DNA from 3 places in the Azospirillum sp. UENF 211521 genome. Region 3 is predicted to be linked to each of the others. Evidence: predicted binding sites of a transcription regulator. Region 3 holds the regulator's gene; each other region holds the start of a gene.

Region 1 (3,269 bases), on a different contig from region 3:
TGGTCTCGATGCTGGCGGCATCGCCGCGGCGGACGCGGTCGAGGTGGCGGGCGGTGGCGGTGCGCTCCAGCGCCCGCACCGCGTCCTTGCCGGCGATGAGCTGGCGGGCCAGCCGCCGGTCCTCGCCGATCAGGATGCCGAGCGCCGTGCGCAGATTCTCCACCGTGCGGCGGTGCAGCTCCTCGACCTCGCGGAAATCCTCCGGGGCGAAATGCAGGTGGTGGCGGATGCGCTTGGCGGCGAGTTCCATCAGGCTCTTGTCGATGATGTCGCCGATGTGCTCCAGGTTGATGGCGAAGGCCATCAGGTCGTCGACCCGCCGGGTCTCCTCGGCGTCGAGGTGACGGCGCCCCAGCTTGGCGAGGTAGAGCTTGAGCGCGGTGTGCAGCCGGTCCACCCGGTCGTCGGCGCGGCTGACCTCGGCGATCGGGCGCTCGTCGTTCTGGCGCAGCGCGGTCAGGCTGCGGCACAGCATGTCCTCCACCAGATCGCCCAGCCGCAGGGTCTCACGCACCGCGCCGGCGATGGCGACGGAGGGCGTCTCCAGAGCCGATTCATCGAGATGCCGGGGCGTCGCCGCGTCCTCGCCCGCGTCCTCCGGCTGGGGCAGCAGCCCTTCGGTCAGCCGGGCGAGCGGTGTCACCAGCGGCAGGAAGAGCAGCGCCAGCGCCGCGTTGAAGGCGACATGGGCGCTGACCACCGCCGTCAGCGGGGCCATCCCGGCCAGGAACGACGCGGCCAGCGGCACCAGCGGCAGGGCCAGCAGCGACCCGGTCACCCGCACCAGCAGATTGCCCAGCGGCACCCGCCGCGCCACCGCGCCGTCGGTCGAGGTCGCCAGCACCGCCGGGATGGCGCCGCCGAGATTGGCGCCCAGCACCAGCGCCACCGCCGTCTCGGTCCCGATCACCCCCGCCCCGGCCAGCGACCCGGCCAGCATCACCGTGGCGAGGCTGGAATGCACCGCCGCGGTCAACGCCGCCGCGACAATCAGGGCGAACAGCGGCTCGCCGCCCAGCGCCTCCAGCATCGCCTGGACCAGCGCCGACTCCCGGACCGGCAGGGTGGCCGTGCCGAGCAGCTTCAGGGCGAGCAGCATCAGCCCGATGCCGACCAGGATGCGGGCCAGCGCCCGCCGGCCGCGATGCTCGCCGCCCAGCGCGTGCAGCGCCCCGCCGAGCAGCAGCAGGCTGGGCGACAGCCAGTGCAGGTCGATGGCGAGCAGCCGGGCGACGAGGCTGGTCCCGACATCGGCGCCCAGCATCACCGCCAGCGCCATCGGGGTGGTCATGAAGCCCTGCCCGGCCATCGAGGCGGTCATCAGGGCGGTCGCCGTGCTGCTCTGCACTGCAATGGTGGCGGCGATGCCGGCCAGAAAGGCGGCCAAGCGGTTGCGCGTGCCGTAGCCGACCCAGCGGCGGACCGCCGCCCCACCCCACCGGAAGACACCCGTCCGCACCAGCCGCAGCGCCCACAGCAGCAGCGCCACGGCGCCGAGGATGTCGATCAGGACCAGGGTGGGCGAGACGGCGGTCGTGATGGCGGGCCTCCCGGCGTGTGGGCCTCAACAACAGGACGATGGAGAGTGGGGCGTCATGAAAACGTAACAATCGTAGGGCGCAACCTGATCCCCCGCGAAAGGCGTATCCCTTTTGCCGGGATGCGCCCCTTACCCCCGCGTCACCAGCCGGATGCCCAGCGCCACCGGCAGGATGCCCAGCAGGTCCCAGGGCTGCACCGTTTCGCCCAGCAGCGCCCAGCCGAACAGCATGCCGAGCGGCGGCATCAGGAAATGATAGGCGCTGGCCTCCGTGGCGCTCGTCCGCTGCAGCAGGCGGAACCACAGCAGGTAGCCGCCGATCGACACCACCAAAGCCTGATAGACCAGCGACCCGGCGAAGCCGGCGGTCAGCCGGATCGACCCGGCGTCTTCCAGCAGCAGCCCGAGGGGCAGCAGCGCCAGGCCGGCCGCCAGCACCTGGACCCCGGTGCCGGCGAGCAGCCCGGTCCGCGGCGCCAGCCGCTTGAAGAGCAGCGTCCCCGCCGACAGCGCCACCAGTGCGCCGACCGCGAGCGCGATGCCCAGCGGCGCGTCCGTCCCGCTGCCCAGACGCCCGCGCACCACCAACGCCACCCCGGCCACCCCCAGCGCCAGCCCCACCGCCTTGCGCCGGGTCATCGCCTCGCCCAGCAGCAAGGCGGCCAGGGCCGCGGTCAGCACCGGGTTGGCGCTGACGATCAGCGCCGTCAGGCCGGACGACACGTGGGTCATGCCGCTGTAGCTCAGCCCCAGATAGAGCGCGTGGTTGAGCAGGCCGAGCAGCGCCAGCAGGCCGAGCGTCCGCCCGGCCATTCCCCGATACTCGCCCCGCCACGCCGCGACCGCGGCGAGCAGCGTCCCGGCCATCAGGAAGCGGAAGGCCAGCAACAGCAGCGGCGGGCAGTCGGCCAAACCGATCTTCCCCGCGGCAAAGGCCGAACTCCAGGCCAGGCAGAAGGGCACGACCAGGGCGAGCGGCGCCGCACGCGGGTCGGTCAGGGGTAGGGTGTGTGCGGCGGCGTGCGTGGCGGCGTGCGTCATGGCCGGTCCTCTCCCATGCGGAAGGCTGTGCGTTGGAGAGAGGATGGCGCGGAGCCTTTCCATTTGGAAATTGGATGATATGATCCATTGCATTCGAAACATGAATGGTCGATCCGATGCGCGAAATGGATCTGGGCCTGTTGCGCACCTTCGTTTCGGTGGTGGACGCCGGCGGCTTCACGCGGGCCGGCGAACGGGTGCACAAGACGCAATCGACGGTCAGCCAGCAGATCCGCCGGCTGGAGGAGCAGGTCGGCCGGCCGCTCCTCGACCGCAACAGCCGCGCCGTCGCGCTGACCGACGACGGCGAGCGGCTGCTCGGCTACGCCCGCCGGCTGCTGGCGCTGAACGACGAGGCGAACGCCGTGCTGTCCGGACGCCCGGCGGCGGAGGTGGTGCGGCTTGGCGTGCCGGAGGATTACGCGGTGGAGCGGCTGCCCCGCCTGCTCGCCGACTTCGCGCGGGCGAACCGGCGGCTGCGGCTGGACGTGCGCTGCGACCTGTCGGTGCGGCTGCGCGCCGACGTGGAGTGCGGCGACCTCGACATCGCCCTGGTCAAGCAGGAACCCGGTTACCCCGGCGCGCGGCGCGCGTGGCGGGAGCCGCTCTGCTGGGTCGGCCCGGCGGCGGAGAACCTGCACCGCGAGGACCCGTTGCCGCTGGTGCTGTTCCCCCAAGGCTGCGTCTA
Region 2 (3,269 bases), 210 kb from region 3:
CCGCCGGCCAGATGAAGAAGATCAGCGTCACCGCCACCTGCGGCGCCAGCAGCAGGTAGGGCAGCGCCTTGTTGTCGAAAATCACGCGACGTTGCATGGAATCCCTTGGTTGTCTCCGGTTCTTTCAGCCCTCTCCCGCCCCGGGAGAGGGAAGGGGCCCGCGCCGCAGGCGTGGGAAGGGTGAGGGTGCTGCCAAGGACACCGCCTTGATCTTCGTACGACCCTCACCCGCCCGCTACGCGGGCACCCTCTCCCGGGACGGGAGAGGGGGACGAACCGCCGCGCCACTCAGTTCTTGTTGGCGCGCTCGAAGTTGCGCAGGACCGTGTCGCCGCGCTTCACCGCGTTGTCCAGCGCCTGCTGGGCGGTCTGCTGGCCCTGGAACGCCTTCTCCATCTCCTCCTGGATGATGTTGCGGATTTCCGGCAGGTTGCCCAGCCGCAGTCCCATGGTGTTCTCCGTGGTGGCGGTGCGGGTCAGCTGCTCCGCCGGCACCTCGGCGCCGGGGTTCTTGTCGTAGAAGCCTTCCTTCTTCGCCAGCTCGAAGCCCTGGAGCGTCACCGGGACGTAGCCGGTGTCCATGTGCCACTTGGCGTCCACCTCCGGACGGGCGAGGTAGCTGAAGAAGGCGGCGACGGCCTTGTACTCGTCGGCGGTGCGCTTGGGCGAGGTCATCACCCAGAAGGCGGCGCCGCCGATGATCGAGTTCTTCGGCGAGGAGATGGCGTCCGGCCAGTAGGGCAGCGGCGCGGCGCCCCAGTTGAACTTGGCCTCCTTGACGATGCGTCCGCGCAGGCCCGACGAGGCCTGGATCATCGCGCATTCACCCGACGGGAACAGCGAGTCGGCGGCGTTGTCCCGGCCGCCGTAGCGCAGCGCGCCTTCCTTCTGCAGGTCGATCAGCGTCTGGAGATGCTTCACGAAGAACGGGTCGTTGATCTTCAGCGTGGCGTTCAGCCCGCCGAAGCCGTTGGCCTCCGACGCGAAGGGCTTGTCGTGCAGCGCGCCGACCTGCTCGAACTGGGTCCAGGTCGGCCAGGAGAAGGTCATCGGGCAGGTCACGCCGGCCGCCTTCAGCTTGCGCGCCGCGTCGGCCACCTCCGGCCAGGTCGCCGGCGGCTTGTTGGGGTCGAGCCCGGCCTTCTGGAAGGCGTCCTTGTTGTAGAAGGTGATGGTGGTGGAGCTGTTGAACGGCAGGGCCATCATCTTGCCGTCCTTGGAGCTGTAATAGCCCCGGACCGCCGGGATGTAGGCCGCGGCGTCGAGGCCCGACCCCGTCTCGCTCATCAGCTGGTGCACCGGCTTGATGGCCGGGCCGGCGGACAGCATGGTGGCGGTGCCGACCTCGAACATCTGCACGACGTGCGGGGCGTTGCCGGCACGGAAGGCGGCGATGGCCGCCTGCATCGTCTCCGGATAGCTGCCCTTGAAGGTCGGGTTGACCTGGACCTTGTCCTGGCTGTCGTTGAAGCCCTTCACCACCTGCTCGAGCTGGCCGCCGAGCGGCTGGGGCAGACCGTGCCAGAATTCGACGACGGTCTTCTGCTGGGCGTGGGCGGCGCCGGTGAAACCGGCGGCGAGCGCGAAGGCGGCCGTCGAGACGGCAAGCTTGCGGCGGGTCAGCATGGTGGTCTCTCCCTGGAACCAATCGATTGCGTGATGTGCTGACATGCAGGGCGCGGGTTGCGGTCCCGCGACGGTCTTGTGAAGATTTGGTGACGTGTCCGGAACACGCGCGCAGGGGCGCGCCGCACCCGCTCCTCGCGGTTGCAACGTCGGTCCTGCGTAAGGCATGGAACGGGACTTAAGTCGGTGGCGGATGTTGCGCCGGCATCGATGGTTTTCCTCCCCGCATGTGTGTTTCTTTTTTGCAAGCCTTAAGGATAGAGGGGGAGGCTGTCAATCAGCCGTACGTATCAGTACGGACTATCACCCTTACGTCATCTCTCGGGGTGCCATGTTTGGGCGAGCGCCCACAACGCGGCGTCGTCGCGGCACAGCGACCCGGCCAGTTGCGACAGGCTGTCCCCCATCAGGCCGGAGGAACGCAGCAGGCAGTAGGACCGGCTCGGTGCCGACAGATAGTGCGACGCCGTCGGGGCCGCGACCGGCGGCGCGGGATACAGCGCGGCAGGGGGTGGGCAGTAGTAGGGCTGCGCACCGGGGTTGTAGCCGGGCACCAGCCGGTCCAGGCCGGGCCGCGGCCCGAAGACGCAGCCACGCTGATCCCACTCCAGGCTCGTCGTCTGCGCGGCGGCGGGCAGGACGGCGAAGGCGGCCATCGTCATCCCCGCCAGACAGCCGGCCAGCCGGCACCCTGCTTCGCGATGCATGCTCCCCTCCGATCCCGGGCCGCGCCCATGGGGCACCCAGACCATGACGTCGGGGCCGACGGGCCGTGAACAGCCCCCGGCCTTCGGAGGAAGTATGCGCGCTCCATGGACGTCCGGTGCGGCGCCGATGGACGGGTCGGCAAGCGCAAGCGAGGACGGCGCTCTCTGTTCGTTCGGTGGGAGGGAGGAAACGTGCTCCCCGCCCCGTCACGCCGCGCTGCTGCTCTCGACCGGCCGTTCCGCGGCGCTCGCCGCCGCCAAGGGGACGTCCACCGCGAAGACGGAGCCCTTGCCGGGCACCGAGCGCAGCGAAACCGTCAAGCCCAGCAGCGTCGCAAGGCGCCGCACAATGGCGAGGCCGAGCCCCAGCCCGTGCCGGCGGTCGCGGTTCGGGTTGCCGAGCTGGCGGAAGTCGTCGAAGATCGCCGACTGGTCGGCGGGGGCGATGCCGAGGCCGGTGTCCCACACCTCGATGCGCAGCGCAGCACCGCGCCGCCGCGCCGCCAGAAGCACGCCGCCCGACTCGGTGAAGCGCAGGGCGTTGGACAGGATCGGGCGCAGAAGCTGCTCCAGCAGAACCGGGTCGGTGCTCACCTCCGCGTCCGCGGGGCGGACGTTGAAGCGCAGGGCCTTGGCGTCGGCCTCCGGCGCGAATTCGTTGAGCAGGCGGCCCAGCGTCTCGTCGATGGGGAAGGTCTGCTCCTGCATCCGGACCAGCCCGGCCTCCAGCTTCGACACGTCCAGCAGGGCGCGCAGCAGCCCTTCGGCCGCCTCGATCGACATCTCCAGCTTCTCGCCGAGGTCGCGCGCGCCGGGATCGGTCAGGCGCCCCATCAGCAGATGGTGGAAGAGATGCATGGCCTGGAAGGGCTGGCGCAGGTCGTGGCTGGCGGCGGACAGGAAACGACCGATGGCGGTGCGGCCCGTCTCGGCCTC
Region 3 (3,269 bases):
CGGCGAGGGCCTGTCGGGCAGCCTGATGATGCTGGACACGCTGCACGCCTCGTTCCAGCGCATCACCGTGCGCCGCGACCCGGACTGCCCCCTGTGCGGCGCCCACCCGACCATCCACGACCTGTCCGCCCACTGAGCGGCGGCTGAGAGGCTCCCCCCATGGAAGGTCCTGAAAACCTGTCCATCGTCCTGTTCGCGGGCGGCTTCGACCGGGTGCACTACGCCCTGGTGATGGCCAGCGCGGCGGCGGCGACCAACCGCAAGGTCACGCTGTTCTTCACCGGCCGCGCCCTGAACACGCTGCTGGCCGGGGACGCCGACGGCGCACCGGGCTGGCACCGGCTGGACCCCGCCGACGACGGCAGCCGCCCGGCGGAGCGCGACGCCGCCTTCACCGCCAACGGGCTGGCCGGCTTCGAGGAGTTGCTGGAGGCCTGCGTGATGCTCAAGGTCACGGTCATGGCCTGCGAGATGGGGTTGCGCGCGCTCGGCCTGCCTGTTGGCGCGCCGCTGCGCCCCGACGTGCCGGTGACGACCGGCGGCGTCGTCACCTTCCTGAACGACGCGCCGAAGACCGGCGCGATCCTCTTTGTGTGAGCGCAATGACCGACGACCACAGCCCGGTGGATAATGGTTTGGTGATCGAGCACGCGAACCGCTTCGAGGCGATCGCCGCGGAGGGGTTCGAGGGCCACCCCTACCGGGACGCGCTGGCCCATCAGGCGCAGCATGTGACGGCGCACCCCGACCTCGCCCCGCGGGTGGCGCATGCCCTGCGCATGATGATCGGCTTCATCGAGGACAGCGACCCGGCGAAGCGCTTCGGCCCGAAGGTGGCGATCCTGCGCGAGGCTGTGGAGCTGTTGGAGGGGTAGCTTTCGCAACGCACACTTGGCCCCCACCCTTCCCACGGCTTCGCCGCGGGCCCCTTCCCTCCCCCGCTTCGCAGGAGAGGGAAAATCAGTCCACTCCCCTGCGTCAGCGAGGGAGGGTTCGGGTGGGGGCGAGGTCAGCGCTTGGGCATTTCGCTCAGATGGACTTGCTGTCCAGCGCGTAGCCGGCCGAGCGGACGGTGCGGATCAGGTCCATCTCCGTCTCCTCGTTCATCGCCTTGCGCAGGCGGCGGATGTGCACGTCCACGGTGCGCGGCTCGACATAGACGTCGTGGCCCCACACCACGTCGAGAAGCTGCTCGCGCGAGAAGACGCGGCCGGGGTGCTGCATGAAATGCCGCAGCAGGCGGAATTCGGTCGGCCCCAGATGCACGTCGCGCCCGTTCCGGCGCACCCGGTGGGCGGCCAGATCCATGGTGACGTCGGCGAACTGCAGCGTCTCGTCGGTCATGCCGGGGGCCGAGCGGCGCAGCACGGCGCGCATGCGGGCGACCAGCTCGGTCGGGGAGAAGGGCTTGGTGATGTAGTCGTCGGCGCCGGAGTTCAGGCCGCGCACGCGGTCCGCCTCCTCGCCGCGGGCGGTCAGCATGATGATCGGGATGTCGCGCATCTTGCTGTTGCGGCGCATCTGGCGGCAGACCTCCAGCCCCGACATCAGCGGCAGCATCCAGTCGAGCAGGACGATGTTCGGCGTCTGCTCGCCGGCCAGCAGAAGGGCTTCCTCGCCGTCGGTGGCGGCGTTCACGCGGAAGCCTTCCTTCTCCAGATTGTACTTCAGCAGCGTCACGATGTCGGCTTCGTCCTCGACGATGAGAACGAGCGGCTTCAGCGCCGAATTCATGCTTGTCCCGCTCCCACTGCGCGTCTCGCCGTCACGCGGCATGTCCCGCTCCATCGTTATCCGGGCCGCCGTCCCGCGGCAATCCCCGTTCCGCCGACTCAGTGGAGAGCCCCTCCGGCTCGACCACGGCAAAGCTGCTGCCGTCGCTCTTCGGGCGCGCAGCGCGCAGCGGCGTGCCGACCACCAGGTAATGGATGGTCTCGGCGATGTTGGTGGCGTGGTCGCCGATCCGCTCCAGGTTCTTCGCCATGAAGAGCAGATGCGTGCAGGGCGTGATGTTGCGCGGGTCCTCCATCATGTAGGTCAGGACCTCGCGGAACAGGCTGGTGTAGAGGTCGTCCAGCTCCTCGTCGCGTTCCCAGGCGGCGATGGCGCGCTGAACGTCGCGCTCGATGTAGGCGTCCAGCACGTCCTTCATGATCGACTCGACCAGCCGCCCCATGCGCGGGATGGCCACCGCCGGGCGCACCACCGGCACCTGGGCCAGCGCCAGCGAGCGCTTGGCGATGTTGGAGGCGTAGTCGCCGATCCGCTCCAGGTCCGACGCGATCTTCAGCGCCGACACGATCTCGCGCAGATCCTGGGCCAGCGGCTGGCGCAGGGCGAGCAGGCGCACGGCCTCGGCGTCGATGTCGCGCTCGTAGGCGTCGATGCGCTGGTCGGCCTGCATGACCTGGGCGGCCAGCGCGACGTCGCGGCGGGCCACTGCCTTCACGGCGGCGTCCACCTGCGCTTCGGCGACGCCGCCCATCTGGGTGATCAGGTTGGACAGGCGCTCAAGTTCGTGCGCGAAGGAACGCACGATGTGTTCGTTGCTCATGCTTCACGTCCTTCGCTGAGGAGGAGTCGCGGCGGTGCCCGGAATCAGAGGCCGGGAATCAGAGGCCGGGGATCAGCCGTAGCGGCCGGTGATGTAGCCCTGGGTGCGCTCGTCCCGCGGGTTGGTGAAGATTTCCTCGGTGTCGTCGCACTCCACCATGTCGCCCAGATGGAAGAAGGCGGTCTTCTGGGAGACGCGGGCCGCCTGCTGCATGTTGTGGGTGACGATGACGATCGTGTAGTTCTCGCGCAGTTCGTCGATCAGCTCCTCGATGTGGGCGGTCGCGATGGGGTCGAGCGCCGAGCAGGGCTCGTCCATCAGGATCACCTCGGGGCTGACGGCGATGGCGCGGGCGATGCACAGGCGCTGCTGCTGGCCGCCGGACAGGCCGGTGCCCGGCTCGCGCAGGCGATCCTTCACCTCGTTCCACAAGCCGGCGCGCTTCAGCGAGGTCTGGACGATCTCGTCCATCTCGTCGCGGTGGCTGGCGATGCCGTGGATGCGCGGGCCGTAGGCGATGTTGTCGTAGATCGACTTCGGGAAGGGGTTCGGCTTCTGGAAGACCATGCCGACGCGGGCGCGGAGCTGCACGGCGTCGATGTTCTTGCCGTAGACGTCCTCGCCGTCGAGCGCGATCAGCCCCTCGACGCGGCAGTTCTCGATGGTGTCGTTCATGCGGTTCAGGCAGCGCAGGAACGTCGACTTGCCGCAACCG

The links. The regulator PhoB, encoded in region 3, activates phosphate uptake and scavenging genes when phosphate is short. The targets are predictions, from matches to a motif close to TNTCATAAAACTGTCA.
Region 1: the regulator PhoB is predicted to act here: its motif matches at 1,592-1,607, upstream of ACWPN5_RS22725 (Na/Pi cotransporter family protein).
Region 2: the regulator PhoB is predicted to act here: its motif matches at 1,695-1,710, upstream of ugpB (sn-glycerol-3-phosphate ABC transporter substrate-binding protein UgpB).

The regions. Positions count from the first base shown of each region.
Region 1 is NZ_JBSNCF010000002.1:1,304,309-1,307,577, forward strand. It holds gene ACWPN5_RS22725 (Na/Pi cotransporter family protein) at 1-1,489, opposite strand, end outside; gene ACWPN5_RS22730 (DMT family transporter) at 1,670-2,581, opposite strand; gene ACWPN5_RS22735 (LysR substrate-binding domain-containing protein) at 2,698-3,269, shown strand, end outside.
Region 2 is NZ_JBSNCF010000001.1:528,503-531,771, reverse strand. It holds gene ugpA (sn-glycerol-3-phosphate ABC transporter permease UgpA) at 1-97, opposite strand, end outside; gene ugpB (sn-glycerol-3-phosphate ABC transporter substrate-binding protein UgpB) at 289-1,626, opposite strand; gene ACWPN5_RS02485 (hypothetical protein) at 1,941-2,333, opposite strand; gene ACWPN5_RS02480 (PAS domain-containing sensor histidine kinase) at 2,541-3,269, opposite strand, start outside.
Region 3 is NZ_JBSNCF010000001.1:322,138-325,406, reverse strand. It holds gene ACWPN5_RS01520 (HesA/MoeB/ThiF family protein) at 1-136, shown strand, start outside; gene ACWPN5_RS01515 (DsrE family protein) at 160-597, shown strand; gene ACWPN5_RS01510 (hypothetical protein) at 603-875, shown strand; gene phoB (phosphate regulon transcriptional regulator PhoB) at 1,030-1,734, opposite strand; gene phoU (phosphate signaling complex protein PhoU) at 1,766-2,554, opposite strand; gene pstB (phosphate ABC transporter ATP-binding protein PstB) at 2,627-3,269, opposite strand, start outside.